DNA from 2 places in the Flavobacterium suzhouense genome. Region 1 is predicted to be linked to the other one. Evidence: riboswitches for the same ligand, from Rfam matches in the RefSeq annotation. Region 1 holds a riboswitch; the other holds the start of a gene.
What was found. A riboswitch is a leader RNA that binds a small molecule or an ion and turns the genes downstream of it on or off. The one in region 1 is predicted to bind S-adenosylmethionine.
Positions count from the first base shown of each region.

Region 2: another riboswitch for S-adenosylmethionine. It lies ahead of ACFSR3_RS07595 (homocysteine S-methyltransferase family protein); the one in region 1 lies ahead of ACFSR3_RS15035 (trans-sulfuration enzyme family protein).

Region 1 covers NZ_JBHUMD010000029.1:15,236-22,190, reverse strand. The annotation lists gene ACFSR3_RS15060 (YiiX family permuted papain-like enzyme) at 1-283, shown strand, start outside; gene ACFSR3_RS15055 (NAD(P)H-dependent flavin oxidoreductase) at 342-1,280, opposite strand; gene ACFSR3_RS15050 (DUF6438 domain-containing protein) at 1,280-2,419, opposite strand; gene ACFSR3_RS15045 (S8 family serine peptidase) at 2,422-4,017, opposite strand; gene ACFSR3_RS15040 (DMT family transporter) at 4,227-5,084, shown strand; SAM riboswitch class I at 5,196-5,308, shown strand; gene ACFSR3_RS15035 (trans-sulfuration enzyme family protein) at 5,453-6,634, shown strand; gene ACFSR3_RS15030 (homoserine dehydrogenase) at 6,647-6,955, shown strand, end outside.
Region 2 covers NZ_JBHUMD010000007.1:510,347-517,301, forward strand. The annotation lists gene metK (methionine adenosyltransferase) at 1-1,047, opposite strand, end outside; gene ACFSR3_RS07575 (OsmC family protein) at 1,779-2,216, shown strand; gene ACFSR3_RS07580 (hypothetical protein) at 2,445-2,969, shown strand; gene ACFSR3_RS07585 (GNAT family N-acetyltransferase) at 3,032-3,562, opposite strand; gene ACFSR3_RS07590 (hypothetical protein) at 3,573-3,992, opposite strand; SAM riboswitch class I at 4,091-4,197, shown strand; gene ACFSR3_RS07595 (homocysteine S-methyltransferase family protein) at 4,374-5,375, shown strand; gene ACFSR3_RS07600 (vitamin B12 dependent-methionine synthase activation domain-containing protein) at 5,376-6,955, shown strand, end outside.

The DNA of each region.
Region 1 (6,955 bases):
GAAAACAACCGCTCAAAAAATGGGTGGTAAAGATTATGACCTTTACTTTGAATGGAGCGATGACAGGATTTACTGCTCAGAACTGATATGGAAAATTTACAAAGAAGGTACAGGACTGGAAATTGGAAAACTACAGGAACTTAAAGATTTCGACCTGAGTAATCCTGCTGTAAAGGCAAAGCTTAAAGAACGTTACGGAAACGCTATTCCCGAACATGAAAAAGTAATATCGCCAGCTGCGATGTTTGAGAGTGATTTGTTAACTACAGTAATAGAAAAATAGAAATTCAGCCACGAATTCAACTAACACAAATTAATTAGTGGAATTCATGGCTAAAGAATTATAAACTCACAGCTTCCTGTTTAGCCTTTTCAAAATCTGTAATGATATCGTTCAGGATTTCAGCGGCGGGTTTTATCTCATGGATAAGACCCGCAATCTGGCCTATTTCAAGTTCCCCTTCTTCAAGATCTCCTTCAAACATACCCTTTTTAGCACGGGCACGGCCTAATAAAGCTTTCAGGTCATCTACAGTTGGCGCTTTTGCATACAATGCTACTACATCATGAAAGAACTTATTTTTGATTAGTCGTACCGGAGCCAGTTCTTTCAGAGTTACATGCGTATCACCATCCTGGGCATCCACAATTGCCTGTTTAAAGTTATCATGCGACGACGACTCTACCGAAGCCGCGAAACGGCTTCCTACCTGAACACCGTCGGCCCCGAGTATCATAGCAGCCAGCATACCACGGCCTGTAGCAATTCCTCCCGCAGCAATAAGCGGCACAGTAAGCTGCTCCTTGACCATTGGAATAAGCGTAAACGTAGTAGTCTCCTCTCGCCCATTATGGCCTCCTGCCTCAAAACCTTCAGCTACAACAGCATCTACTCCAGCTTCCTGAGCTTTAAGGGCAAATTTCACACTGCTTACCACATGCACCACCGTAATACCTTTTTCTTTTAGCCATGCTGTCCATGTTTTAGGATTTCCGGCAGAAGTAAATACTATCTTTACACCTTCCTCAACAATGATATTCATTATCTCTTCAATATTCGGGTACAGCATTGGTACGTTTACAGCAAAAGGCTTATCAGTTGCTTTTTTACATTTCTGTATATGCTCTCGCAAAACTTCAGGATACATAGACCCGGCACCGATTATACCAAGTCCGCCGGCGTTACTCACGGCACTTGCCAGTTTATAGCCACTCGCCCATATCATCCCTGCCTGTATCACAGGATACTGAATATTAAAAAGTTGGGTTATTCTGTTCATTATCTTTTTATAATTTCAATTTTCTCACTTAGTTTATTGTCTGTTATGTAATTAAAACCGATATCCTTAATTTCAGTTTTACCATTTTTAAGATAGAGTTTATAATACCTCCCATCTGTTTTTACTTCTTTTATATAATTATTATCATAACGTAACAGATATTTTTCGTCAAACCTGACATCTACATTTTTTGCATCCATCAAAAGTGTAACTAGATAAAATACCTCAGATTGTGTTAAATTCATTCCTTTCTGTTCATCAACCGTAACAAATGAAGAATGGAAAAAGTCGTTGTCGAGATACTTTTTGTTCTCTTTTGATTTCAGGTCAAGTTTTTGCCCAAGATACATTAGAGGAGTATAGGCCCAGATAAATTCATTAGGCGCAGAATCAGCATAATCACTTATTGTCTTTATAATCTTTCCATCTTTAATAAACGATACAGATATCTGCTGGCTATCTGTAACCATGGTATAGTAATCATTCTTTAGTCCCATATAATCCGCTTCTTTGAATCTTCTTTGTATTTTCTCAAATTCTGTTAAAGGAATTTTGGCAGTATACCATCCTTCGTTAAGAACATGATAGCTTCCTTTATATAAGACCTCTCCTGTTTTTGAGATTACAAGATCATTGGCCGGGCATGATCCATAACAAAGCGATGAAGAAAAAACAACTGCATCAAAATCAGGCGACATACCAATATCATACTTTTTCTTTGTGAAGGTAGATACAATAGTATCCCTTTTTACGATAAGGGTGTCTTTATTGAACTTTTTGATTTGATAAAGCTCCCATATCTTTTCAGTGAGATTAAATATCTTAAGACTGTCTTTTGTAATCTTATATTTAGTTTTAGTTCCTAAATAATTTAAAATTTTATCATCTAAAGACTGTTTATTCTTAATAGCTCTATTCCTTTCTTCTTGATATTTATGCCAGTCCCAAAAACCTACCTTATAATCGCAGGTACTATCAGCCAAAAACTCGAATCCCCTTATGTCTCTTTCCCAAGGCATAACACTATCTTTATTTACCACAGACCAGTTACCCAATATCATTTCCTGAGGTGTAACAGGTTTCTTTTCACACGATAAAAAAAATACTACAAGAAATAAAACAAAAAGATTTTTCACCATAGTTACTGTTTAATAATCCTTCCTTTTTGTGATGTTCCTTCCATGCTATAACTGTAAATACCTGTAGCCAGTTGGGAAACATCAAATGAAGGATTGGCTAAGGTAACATTTTGCTGCGAAACCCTTTGCCCTAGCTCATTAAAAATAGTTACCGTTGTTCTTTGGATATTTTTAGGAAAAAGCAGATGTACTATATCATTAGCAGGATTTGGGTATACTATAAAATTCCCATCGGTAAGTCCCATAGCTTTTTGCATTGCAAGGCTAAAATCAGGAATACCGTAACCGTATTGATTATTGGGCTCACTATACCTGTCAGCAGACTCTTTTATGAGTTCACGTAATTCTGTATTGGTTTTATCAGGTAATGCCTGCCATAAACAAGCAACCAATCCTGCCGTTATAGGGCTCGAAAATGATGTTCCGCTTGCAACGCCAATAGTACCCTCTGGAGTTGCTAAAGTTGCCTGATAACCTTTCGCCATAACATCGGGCTTAAGGCGGTTATCAGCTGTAGGACCTATGGAACTAAAACTCACATACATTTCGTTTAGGTCTACAGCCCCAACAGTGAGTACCCCGGGAGCATCTGCGGGAGCTGGAATATGCGGATTTATCGTATTGGCAGAGTTCCCGGCAGAAACCACACAAAATATCCCTCGCGAAACTGCAATGTCAGCACCACGAGTAATAAATGCCGTTTGGCCATCCATTTGTTCGTAAGTATGGCTGTAACGTCCGTTATCATATACAAAATAACCTAATGATGTATTGATTATATCTACACCAAGACTGTCGGCTGCTTCTGCTGCTTCAACCCAGTAAGATTCTTCTACCGGATTTTCACTGGTAGCATCCTCAGTCCTGAAAAGGTAATAAAAAGCATCAGGGGCTGTACCTGTCAATTGTCCCTCTACATAACCTGCCATTGTAGACAATACTAGTGTGCCATGCGTACCTCCCTGATAATAATCCTCAGAACGCGCTACAAAATCATAACCTCCTTTAATCTGACCATTATCCCGCATTCGCTGAAATGGCTGTGTTGTATTTACTCCCGGAAAGCCTGCATCTAACACAGCAATGGTAATTCCTTTGCCTGTGTAATCTGATTGATGCAACAATTGTCCGTTAAGCATTTGTATCTGATTAGCAGAATTTCCGTAATTAAAATCAATTTGTGTTTCAAGATTTTTATTGGCTGACACAACCTGATTTTGAATACTGATTCTTGACGTATTAAGAGATTTATCCGCATAATCAATATGATCTACAAAGCTGTTAGCCTTTAGCAGTTCAATATTGTCTCTTTCACCACGTACATGGATAGCGTTAAGCCATTTCGATTTAGACATGACGGTAACACCGGTCGATTCTTTAATCACATTTAGATAATCTGCATGAATTGGAATATCTTTTTCATCAAGGAGAATATTTTGCCTTGCCCTTCTATCCAAAGCTTTTTGGGATAGCATCTCAGTCGGATTGGCTAAGTAATAATCAGCATCCGGTTTGTCTTTAAAATAAATCCAGGCATCTTCCTGTGCGAAACCTAAAGCACTTGTAAACAGTAGTATCAACAACATAACCTTTTTCATCACTACTCTGATTTCTGCCCAAATTTCAGCAAGTTCCCATTGAGATAAGAGATACAGAATGCTATCATTCCCCGGGATCTGTCATAAATTTGTACTTTAAGCTTATTCATTAAAAGGGGCAATTATCTATCAAATGTACAAAAGAATCGATTAAAAACAGCGATGAATACTACAAAACACTATTTTTGTTTACCAAAAAAACGAATACAATGTTCTTTTTAATACTCAGTATTGTCTGCAGCGTATCTGTAGGCATAATTTTTAAAACGGCAAGACGATATGGTATTTCTCTGACCCAGGTAGTACTATGGAATTACGTTTTTGCTCTGCTTTTTTGTCACCTTTTCTTTAATCCTGATCTAAAACATGTAGACACCAACGCTCCCTGGCAAATTTATTTACCATTAATGGTGTTATTGCCTGCGATATTCCTTTTTCTGGCTTCTTCCATAAACCGGATGGGCATCGTAAAAACAGATGCAGCCCAACGTCTCTCCCTTTTTATACCGATACTTGCTGCATGTTTCATTTTCAAAGAAGATTTTAATTTACTTAAAATTATAGGACTTGGCGTAGGTTTCCCGGCAATTCTGCTTATCCTTTCCAAAAAAGATGAAAATACTAATAAAGAATGGATATACCCTGCCGTGGTTCTCATTGGTTTTGGTATAATAGATGTGCTTTTTAAACAAATAGCCATACAAACCTCACTACCCTTTACAACTTCCCTTTTTGTTGTTTTTTGCGGTGCACTTTTAGTAATCTCTATTATAGCACTGTATAAAATAATCTTTGAAAGAGTTAAAATAGACCTTATAAATTTTGCTTTTGGATCATTGGTAGGCATCTTTAACTTCGGTAATATTCTCTTTTATCTGATGGCACATAAAGAATTTTCAGAAAATCCATCAACGGTTTTTGCTGCCATGAATATGGGGGTAATTGTTCTTGGAAGCCTTGTTGGAATATTCATTTTTAAGGAAAAGTTATCCAAATTGAATTTTTTAGGTCTTTCTTTGGCACTTGTTGCCATAATTTTAATCACCTTTTCTCAAATTTACAAATAAAAAAACCACCACTAAAACGTTTTAAATCAGATAACTAAAAAATATTTTAAATTTTATTTGGTTTTTACATTTTTTGTGACCTAAATTTGCAGCAAGTTCTTTAAAAAATTATTCTTATCCAGAAAGACCGAGGGAATTGACCCTATGACGTCTTGGCAACCTGTTCGCAATCGTGCGTATAAGGTGCCACATTCAACCGTTGCCTGGCAGCGGAAAGATAAGCTTAGAAATTGTACATAATACCACAAAATATTATATGCTCTTCTGACTTATCGGGAGAGCATTTTTTATTTTATGCTCTTTCGATAACTGGTTTTAGGATGTTTTTTACTGACAGAAAAAATTTACAAACTAAAATTAAAAACAAAATGAAAGAGCAAACTCAAATTTTACACAGCATTCCGGTAGATCCACTAACAGGTTCAATTTCTACACCAATATACCAAACTTCAACATTCGTTCAGGATGCACCGGGTGTTCATAAAGGCTACGATTACGCAAGAAGCAACAACCCCACACGTAAAGTTCTTGAAGATACTATCGCTAAACTTGAAAACGGAACAAACGGTTACGCATTTGCCAGCGGACTGGCAGCTATCGATGCTGTCATCAAACTTCTTGAAGCAGGTGACGAGGTTATTGCAGTAGACGATATTTACGGAGGTGCTTTCAGATTGTTTACTCATATTTACCAGAAATTTGGGATCAGCATCAAATATGTTGACACCACCAATGCACAAAATGTAGCTGATGCAATCACGGATAAAACAAAACTTATCTGGATTGAATCGCCAACAAACCCAACGCTTAAAATTTCTGATATAAAAGCTATTGCAGCTATTGCTAAAGCAAACGATGTACTTCTTTGTGTAGACAACACATTTGCTTCGCCTGCTGCTCAAAAACCACTTACTCTTGGTGCTGATATTGTAATTCACAGTGCTACTAAATACCTTGCCGGGCATAGCGACCTTATTGCCGGACTTGTAGTAACTTCAACTCAGGAACTTGGAGACAAAATCAAATTTATTCAAAATGCATCAGGGGCAATACTTGGACCATTTGACAGTTGGTTAGCTATTCGTGGAATTGAAACGTTAACACTTCGTATTAAGCAACATGCCGAGAATGCTCAAAAAATTGCAGAATTCCTGCTGGAAGAAAAACTAATCAAAAATGTTTATTACCCGGGACTGCCATCACACCACAACCATGAGATCGCTAAAAGCCAGCAAAAATATTTTGGCGGTGTAATTGCTTTCGACCTTGTAATTGATGATAAAGAAATTGCTTCTGCAATTGTTAGCAACACAAAACTGTTTAAGCTTGCAGAAAGCCTTGGTGGAGTAAAAAGCCTTTGCTGTCTGCCATGTGAAATGACTCATAAATCTATTCCGACTGAAAAACGATACAGCTCTGGTGTAACCGATAGCCTTATCCGTTTATCAGTTGGCCTTGAAGACGCTGATGATCTTATTGAAGACCTGAAGCAGGCTCTTGAAATCGCTGTAAAACAAAGTAGTAACAAAAACGCAACAGCTGCTGTATAATAGATTTAATTCATGTCAAGAAAAACTTTAAATATAGGCCTGTATGGTTTTGGATGCGTAGGATTTGGTCTTTACGAAGTATTGCAAAAAACTCCCGGACTTAAAGCTAACATCAAAAACATTTGTGTCAAGGACAAAAACAAGCCGAGGGAAATAGGTAGCGAGAATTTTACTTTCGATAAAAACGATATCCTTAACGATGATGAGATTAACGTTGTTGTAGAACTTATAGATGATGCCGATGCAGCATTTGAAATCGTATCAGAAGCGCTGAAAAGAGGAAAAGCAGTAGTATCTGCAAACAAAAAGATGATTGCCGAA
Region 2 (6,955 bases), on a different contig from region 1:
ACGCATATCAAACAATTCTTCTACTTTTTTAGCGATCTCACCATCGGTAAGGCTTAATTTAGAAGTGCCATATGTGTTTATGTAAATACCCATTGGTTTAGCAACACCAATAGCATAAGAAACCTGTACAAGGATTTCATCTGCAACACCTGCTGCTACCAGGTTTTTAGCAATATGGCGTGTTGCATAAGCAGCACTACGGTCTACTTTACTTGGGTCTTTTCCTGAGAAAGCACCACCACCGTGAGCACCTTTACCACCGTAAGTATCTACAATGATTTTTCTTCCTGTAAGTCCTGTATCACCGTGAGGTCCACCGATTACAAATTTACCTGTAGGGTTGATGTGGTACTCGATCTTATCATTGAAAAGATGCGCATACTGAGGATTGTTTTTAATTACCCTTGGTATAAGAATCTCAATAATGTCTTTTTTGATTTTTGCAAGCATTGCAGGCTCGTCAGCAAAATCATCGTGCTGTGTAGAGATAACAATAGCATCAATGCGCACAGGCTTGTTGTTATTGTCATACTCAAGGGTTACCTGAGATTTTGCATCCGGGCGAAGATATGCGATTTCGCTGTTCTCACGACGAAGTGCAGCAAGTTCCTGAAGCAGTTTGTGCGACAGGTTAAGCGCTAAAGGCATATAGTCTTCAGTTTCGTTTGTAGCATAACCAAACATCATACCCTGGTCTCCTGCGCCCTGATCTTCTTTACTGGCACGGTCTACACCCTGGTTAATGTCCTGAGACTGCTCGTGAATAGCACTAAGCACGCCGCAAGAGTTAGCTTCAAACATATACTCGCTCTTAGTGTACCCAATTTTACGGATAACATCACGTGCTATCTGCTGTACATCAAGATATATTTTAGATTTTACCTCACCTGCAAGAATAACCTGTCCTGTAGTAACAAGGGTTTCGCATGCAACTTTAGACTCAGGGTCGAAAGCAAGGAAGTTGTCAATCAGTGCATCTGAAATTTGGTCAGCAATTTTATCAGGATGCCCTTCGCTCACTGATTCTGACGTAAATAAATAAGCCATAGTATTCTCTATAATTTTAGTAGAGTAAAGAGATTGCGATACGGCTAAAAAGTAGGGAGGTCCTGCTTTAGCATTTTTTCATGAGGTCGCAATCAGTCAAATCTTTCCTCTAATTTTATGCCACAAAGGTAAAAACCTAATCTGAATAAAAAAAACTGATTTAGTATTTTAATTTTAGATAGTTACGCAAAACGAAACAGGATCGGGTTTTGATAAAATGTTAAAATCAGCATTGGGCTGAAAAAGTTTAAATATATAATATTTAATACCTTGTTTTCGAAAACGATATATGTTAAAATTTAAAATTTTGTTTGGTCAGGTAAAAAATACTTTCGAAGTTTGTGGTATCAAAATCTGAGAAAAAAATGAAATCAATTATTTGTCATACTTACTTCTTTATGTGGAAAGATTCTGCAGGGGTAACTGTTGACTAATTTTAGATTTAAAATTATATAACACTTAAAGCCCCTGCAACAGCAGGGGCTTTTTTATTACAATATTTTTGAACAATACGATGAAAACATTTTCTAACATATTCAACCATTTTTATTGCACATTCTGTACATGTACATGGTGCATCACATGGTGTATTATGATTTTACGATGTTGCCAAAAGTATTCGACATAGATCTTAGTTTTCAAATTCAAGTGTCAGGTCCTTTTGGTTTTCCCAGCCAAAAGGACCTTTTTTTTTAAAATCCATCTTTTCACAAATTATAAATTTTACAGCTATGAACTCAAATTCCATCAACGTTTTAGGTTACTCAGGTAACAACAGCCAGTTTGTCGTAAAGACATTAAACGCTAACCTTCGCATTAGCGAAAATTCAAAATATCCCGAGTTGGAAGGGCCAAACCCTTACGAATATATCCTTGCAGGTTTTGCAGGCTGTATTAACGCACTTGGGCAACAGGTGGCTAATGAGCAGGGCATTACGTTGAGGTCTTTGCAGATTGAAATAACCGGAAACCTGAACGAGCCTAAAAAAGGGAAGAGCAGGCCGGGGTTTAATAACATAGAAATTACACTTAAGCCTGCTGCGGCCACCAGTTTGGAAACACTGCAGGAATGGCTTAAGGAAGTACAGCGACGAAGCCCGGTTTATGATAATCTGGTGAATAACACCCCGGTAGACGTGACGCTGTTTAAGGAGTATTCCTATAATTAGAACATGAATTGAAACACACCCCCTAGCCCCTCTCAAGAGGGGAACCAGCTTCACTCCAACCTTAGCAACAGTGGCTGCATAAGAGTAAGAGTTCCCCTCTTGAGAGGGGTTAGGGGTGTGTTAGAGGCCAAAAATATAAGTTTTGTTATAAGTTGTTTTTTGTTTGTTTGTTAAGAAAACGGCCTCTGGATGGGCTAGAGGCCGTTTCTTTTTTTTAAAATTAATCTCATGAACCATAAGATAAACATAGTGCTTTTTGGAATCGGTAAGGCCGGGAGTGCTCTCATAAATAAAGCGGTAAAAAGCCGTAAAGAACTTGCCATAGAGGAACAGATAGATATCAGGTTTCCTGTAATTACTAACTCAACAGTAGCGTTTTTTGAGAAAGAAGGTGCTAAATATTCATGGGAAGCGAATTTTATACAGTTCAGTATTCCGTTTAATCTGGAAAACGTTGTGGATTACGTATATGCCAATAACCTGGAAAATGTTGTTGCGGTAGATGCTACCGGAAGTGCTGAGTTTATAAAAGAATATGCCGGACTTGTAAAAAGTGGATTTAACCTGGTATCAATAAATGATAATCTCAAAAATCAGCATCCTGATTTTGAAAGCGAAGTATTACGTACCGCTCTAAACCGCGGTCTCGATTATAATTTTATCGATCTGCCCAAAGGTAATGATAAGGCAGCAGCTCATGAGCTTTTTGAAGCGATACTGGCGATTGCCCAGAAAACAAAGGCTGTAGCATAAGGCAGCCCGTAATTAGATTGGTTTGGTTTTTAAAAAGACAGGTGGTAATGTGCCTGTCTTTTTTATTTTGATATGGAGTAGATCACATTATGCGGAAAGCCTTCATCAATTTCGCCCTCGTTCCAGATGAAACCAATCTTTTTTAAAAGTGCTAATGATTTTTTGTTTTCCCAATGGGTATAGGCGGTAATGGTTTTCAGGTTGAGTTTAGAGAAACCATAGTCCAATACACATTGCAATGCCTCGTTCATATAGCCTTTACCATGATATGCAGGAGATAACTCATAACCCGTTTCGGCAATAGTGCGGTCTTCAGAGAAATTCCACAGGCAGATGAGTCCGATAAAAGTTCCGCTATCTTTAAGGGTAATCGCCCAGTTGATGCTTAGTCCTAAATCTACATTATTGTTTATCCTTGCGATCCATGCCTGAGCTTCGGTAATATCAGCAACAGGAGTGCGTGCAATATATTTGTTTACAACCGGGCTGGAACGTTGCAGGTAAATAGCCTGATCATCATCTGGTGAAATTTTCCTGAGGAGGAGCTTTTCGGTGGTTAGGATAGGAAAGGGGTTGAATGGGTTGGTGGTCATAGGGTTATTTTTACAGTAAGGTTTCGCCAAAAGTGTCATCGTAAAGGTAAAAATATATATTCTCATTATGATTTACACTAATTGATCTTAAGCCTGTTTGTGCTATAAATTCTTTAATGACTGTATTATTCGGTTGGTAATTATTATCAGAAGTTATCTTCAAAGGAAAATTATCTTCATTGGGATTTTTGGTGTGTATATAAACTCCATCTTCAGAGCTATCATTTTCATTAAGAAGGATCCAAATTTGAAATTTATAAGGGTAATCTCTTAATTCTGATTTAAGTTCTATGAATGTTGTAAGCAGTTTATTCAAATAAATCTTTCTTAACTCGGGACTTTTATTTCCTTCACCGTCAAAATCTATATGAGTGTGCCATAAGTCAAACCAGCTATTATTTCCTCCTGTAAAATCCAGTTTAGGTTTCATTGTTGTTTAGATAATTGGAATCTGTCCTACGAAAATAAAACAAATTTGCAAACCACAAATTTATGTTGTTTCTTTGCAGTGTTCTTTAACACACTGATATGTTATCACGAAAGGCAGAGGGAATAGACCCGATGAAGCCTTAGCAACCCTTTATCTCTAAAGAAGGTGCTAAATTCTACCAAGCTACAGCGCGGATAGATAACACACGTAATATTGCTCTTCGCAATATTCCAACTCCCAATTTTGATGACATAATTTAAGTACAACGGTAATGAACGCAGGATTCATAACCCTGAGGTCGTTTGCTGTTTTGTTATGGGATTTTTTCAAGGTGCTCAGAAGTAACTCTGAACGCCAAACCATAAACCCGAAACTGTAAAAATGTCAAAAATACAAGACGCCATAAATGAAAGGATACTCGTGCTCGACGGAGCTATGGGCACCATGCTGCAGCGCTATAATTTTTCGGAAGAAGATTTTCGCGGAGAGCGTTTCAAAGATTTTCCACACCCCTTAAAAGGTAATAACGACCTGTTGTCGCTTACGCAGCCACAGGCTATTCGCGATGTGCATGCCCAATATTTTGCGGCAGGTGCCGATATTGTAGAGACCAATACGTTTTCGGGAACTACTATCGGTATGGCAGATTACCATATGGAAGATCTGGTGTATGAACTGAATTATGAGTCGGCTCGCATAGCCCGCGAGGTAGCTGATGAGTTTACGGCAAAGGAGCCTCATAAGCCCCGTTTTGTTGCAGGTTCTATAGGTCCGACTAACCGTACAGCCAGTATGAGCCCCGACGTAAACGATCCGGGTTTCCGTGCTGTGACCTTTGATGATTTGCTGATTGCTTACAAAGAGCAGGTAAAAGCACTTATTGATGGCGGTTGTGATGTGCTTTTGGTTGAAACCATTTTTGATACGCTGAATGCCAAAGCAGCTCTTTTTGCTATAGAAGAAGTAAAAGATGAATTAGGTCTGGATATTCCTATTATGGTGAGCGGTACGATTACCGATGCTTCAGGTCGCACGCTTTCTGGGCAAACGGTTGAGGCTTTCCTTATATCCATATCGCATTTACCATTATTGAGTGTTGGTTTTAACTGCGCCCTTGGTGCTGACCAGTTGAAACCTTACCTGAAAAGACTGGCGCATAATACTTCGTTCAGTATTTCGGCACACCCTAATGCGGGACTGCCCAATGCCTTTGGCCAGTACGACCAAACCGCTGAAGAAATGCAGGTACTCATTAAAGAATACCTTGACGATAACCTTATCAATATCATTGGCGGATGCTGTGGCACTACGCCGGAACATATCCGTCTTATAGCAGAGGTAGCCTCTGAATACAAACCCCGAAAAAGTGAGATTGCTGTATAAATGAAAGTGACTGAAAGATATTTGAAACTCTCGGGATTAGAGCCACTTATTGTTACACCTGAGAGCAACTTTGTGAATATAGGCGAGCGTACAAACGTTACGGGTTCGCGAAAATTCCTCCGTCTTATTAAAGAAGAGAAATATGAGGAGGCTCTTGATATTGCCCGTGCACAGGTAGATGGTGGTGCCCAGATCATCGATATCAATATGGACGAGGGGATGCTGGATGGCGTGCATGCCATGACTACGTTCCTGAATCTCATCGCATCTGAGCCGGATATTGCCCGTGTTCCTGTGATGATCGATAGCTCTAAATGGGAAATTATCGAGGCAGGGCTTAAAGTTACGCAGGGTAAGAGTGTGGTAAATTCCATCAGCCTTAAAGAGGGTGAGGAATTATTTATAGCTCATGCTAAAAAAGTAAAACGTTATGGTGCTGCCGTAATTGTTATGGCCTTTGATGAGGTAGGTCAGGCAGACACTTATGAAAGACGTATCGAGATATGCAAACGATCGTATGATATACTGGTTGATAAAGTAGGCTTTGCGCCCGAGGATATCATTTTTGACCCGAATATATTTCCTGTGGCAACAGGTATGGAAGAACACCGCAAAAATGCACTCGACTTTTTCCTTGCTGCCAAATGGATTCGTGAAAACCTGCCGTATGCCCACGTGAGTGGGGGAGTGAGCAATGTTTCATTCTCTTTTCGTGGTAATGATAAGGTAAGGGAAGCGATGCACTCGGCGTTTTTATATCATGCCATTGCGCACGGTATGGATATGGGTATCGTTAATCCGGAAATGCTTGAGATCTACGACGAGATTCCGAAAGACCTTCTGGAGCATATCGAAGATGTATTGCTTGACCGACGTGATGATGCTACCGAACGTCTTTTGGCATTTGCCGAAAATGTAACCGGAGATGCTAAGGTAAATGAAAAGCAGGCTCAGGAATGGCGTTCGCTTCCGGTACAGGAAAGGCTTACGCATGCGCTTGTAAAAGGCCTTGACGAATTCATCGAGATCGATGTTGAGGAGGCAAGACAGCAGGCATCAAAACCTATTGAGGTTATTGAGATCAACCTGATGAATGGTATGAATGTAGTGGGTGACCTTTTCGGAAGCGGAAAAATGTTCCTGCCACAGGTGGTAAAATCGGCACGTGTAATGAAAAAAGCGGTAGCCTATCTGCTTCCGTTTATTGAAGAAGCAAAAAGACAAGCCCCCTCCGCCCCCAAAGGGGGAACTCCCAAGCAGGACGTCAAAGGAGAACTCTATTGGAAAACGGCTAATCCTGTTAATTACGGACTCTTAAAAGAGTTTTGTAAAACAATGAGGAATATACCCACTGAAGCTGAAAAAGTTTTATGGGAGGCGTTAAGCGGTAAGAAGCTTGAAGGATATAAATTTAGAAGGCAACATATTTTAGGTAATTATATCGCCGATTTTATTTGTCTTAAAGAAAATATCATTATTGAGGTTGATGGATTAATTCATCAATTACCTGATAATATTGCGAGCGATATTGAAAGAACAAAATGGCTTGAAGAACAAGGCTGCAGAGTTATAAGGTTTAC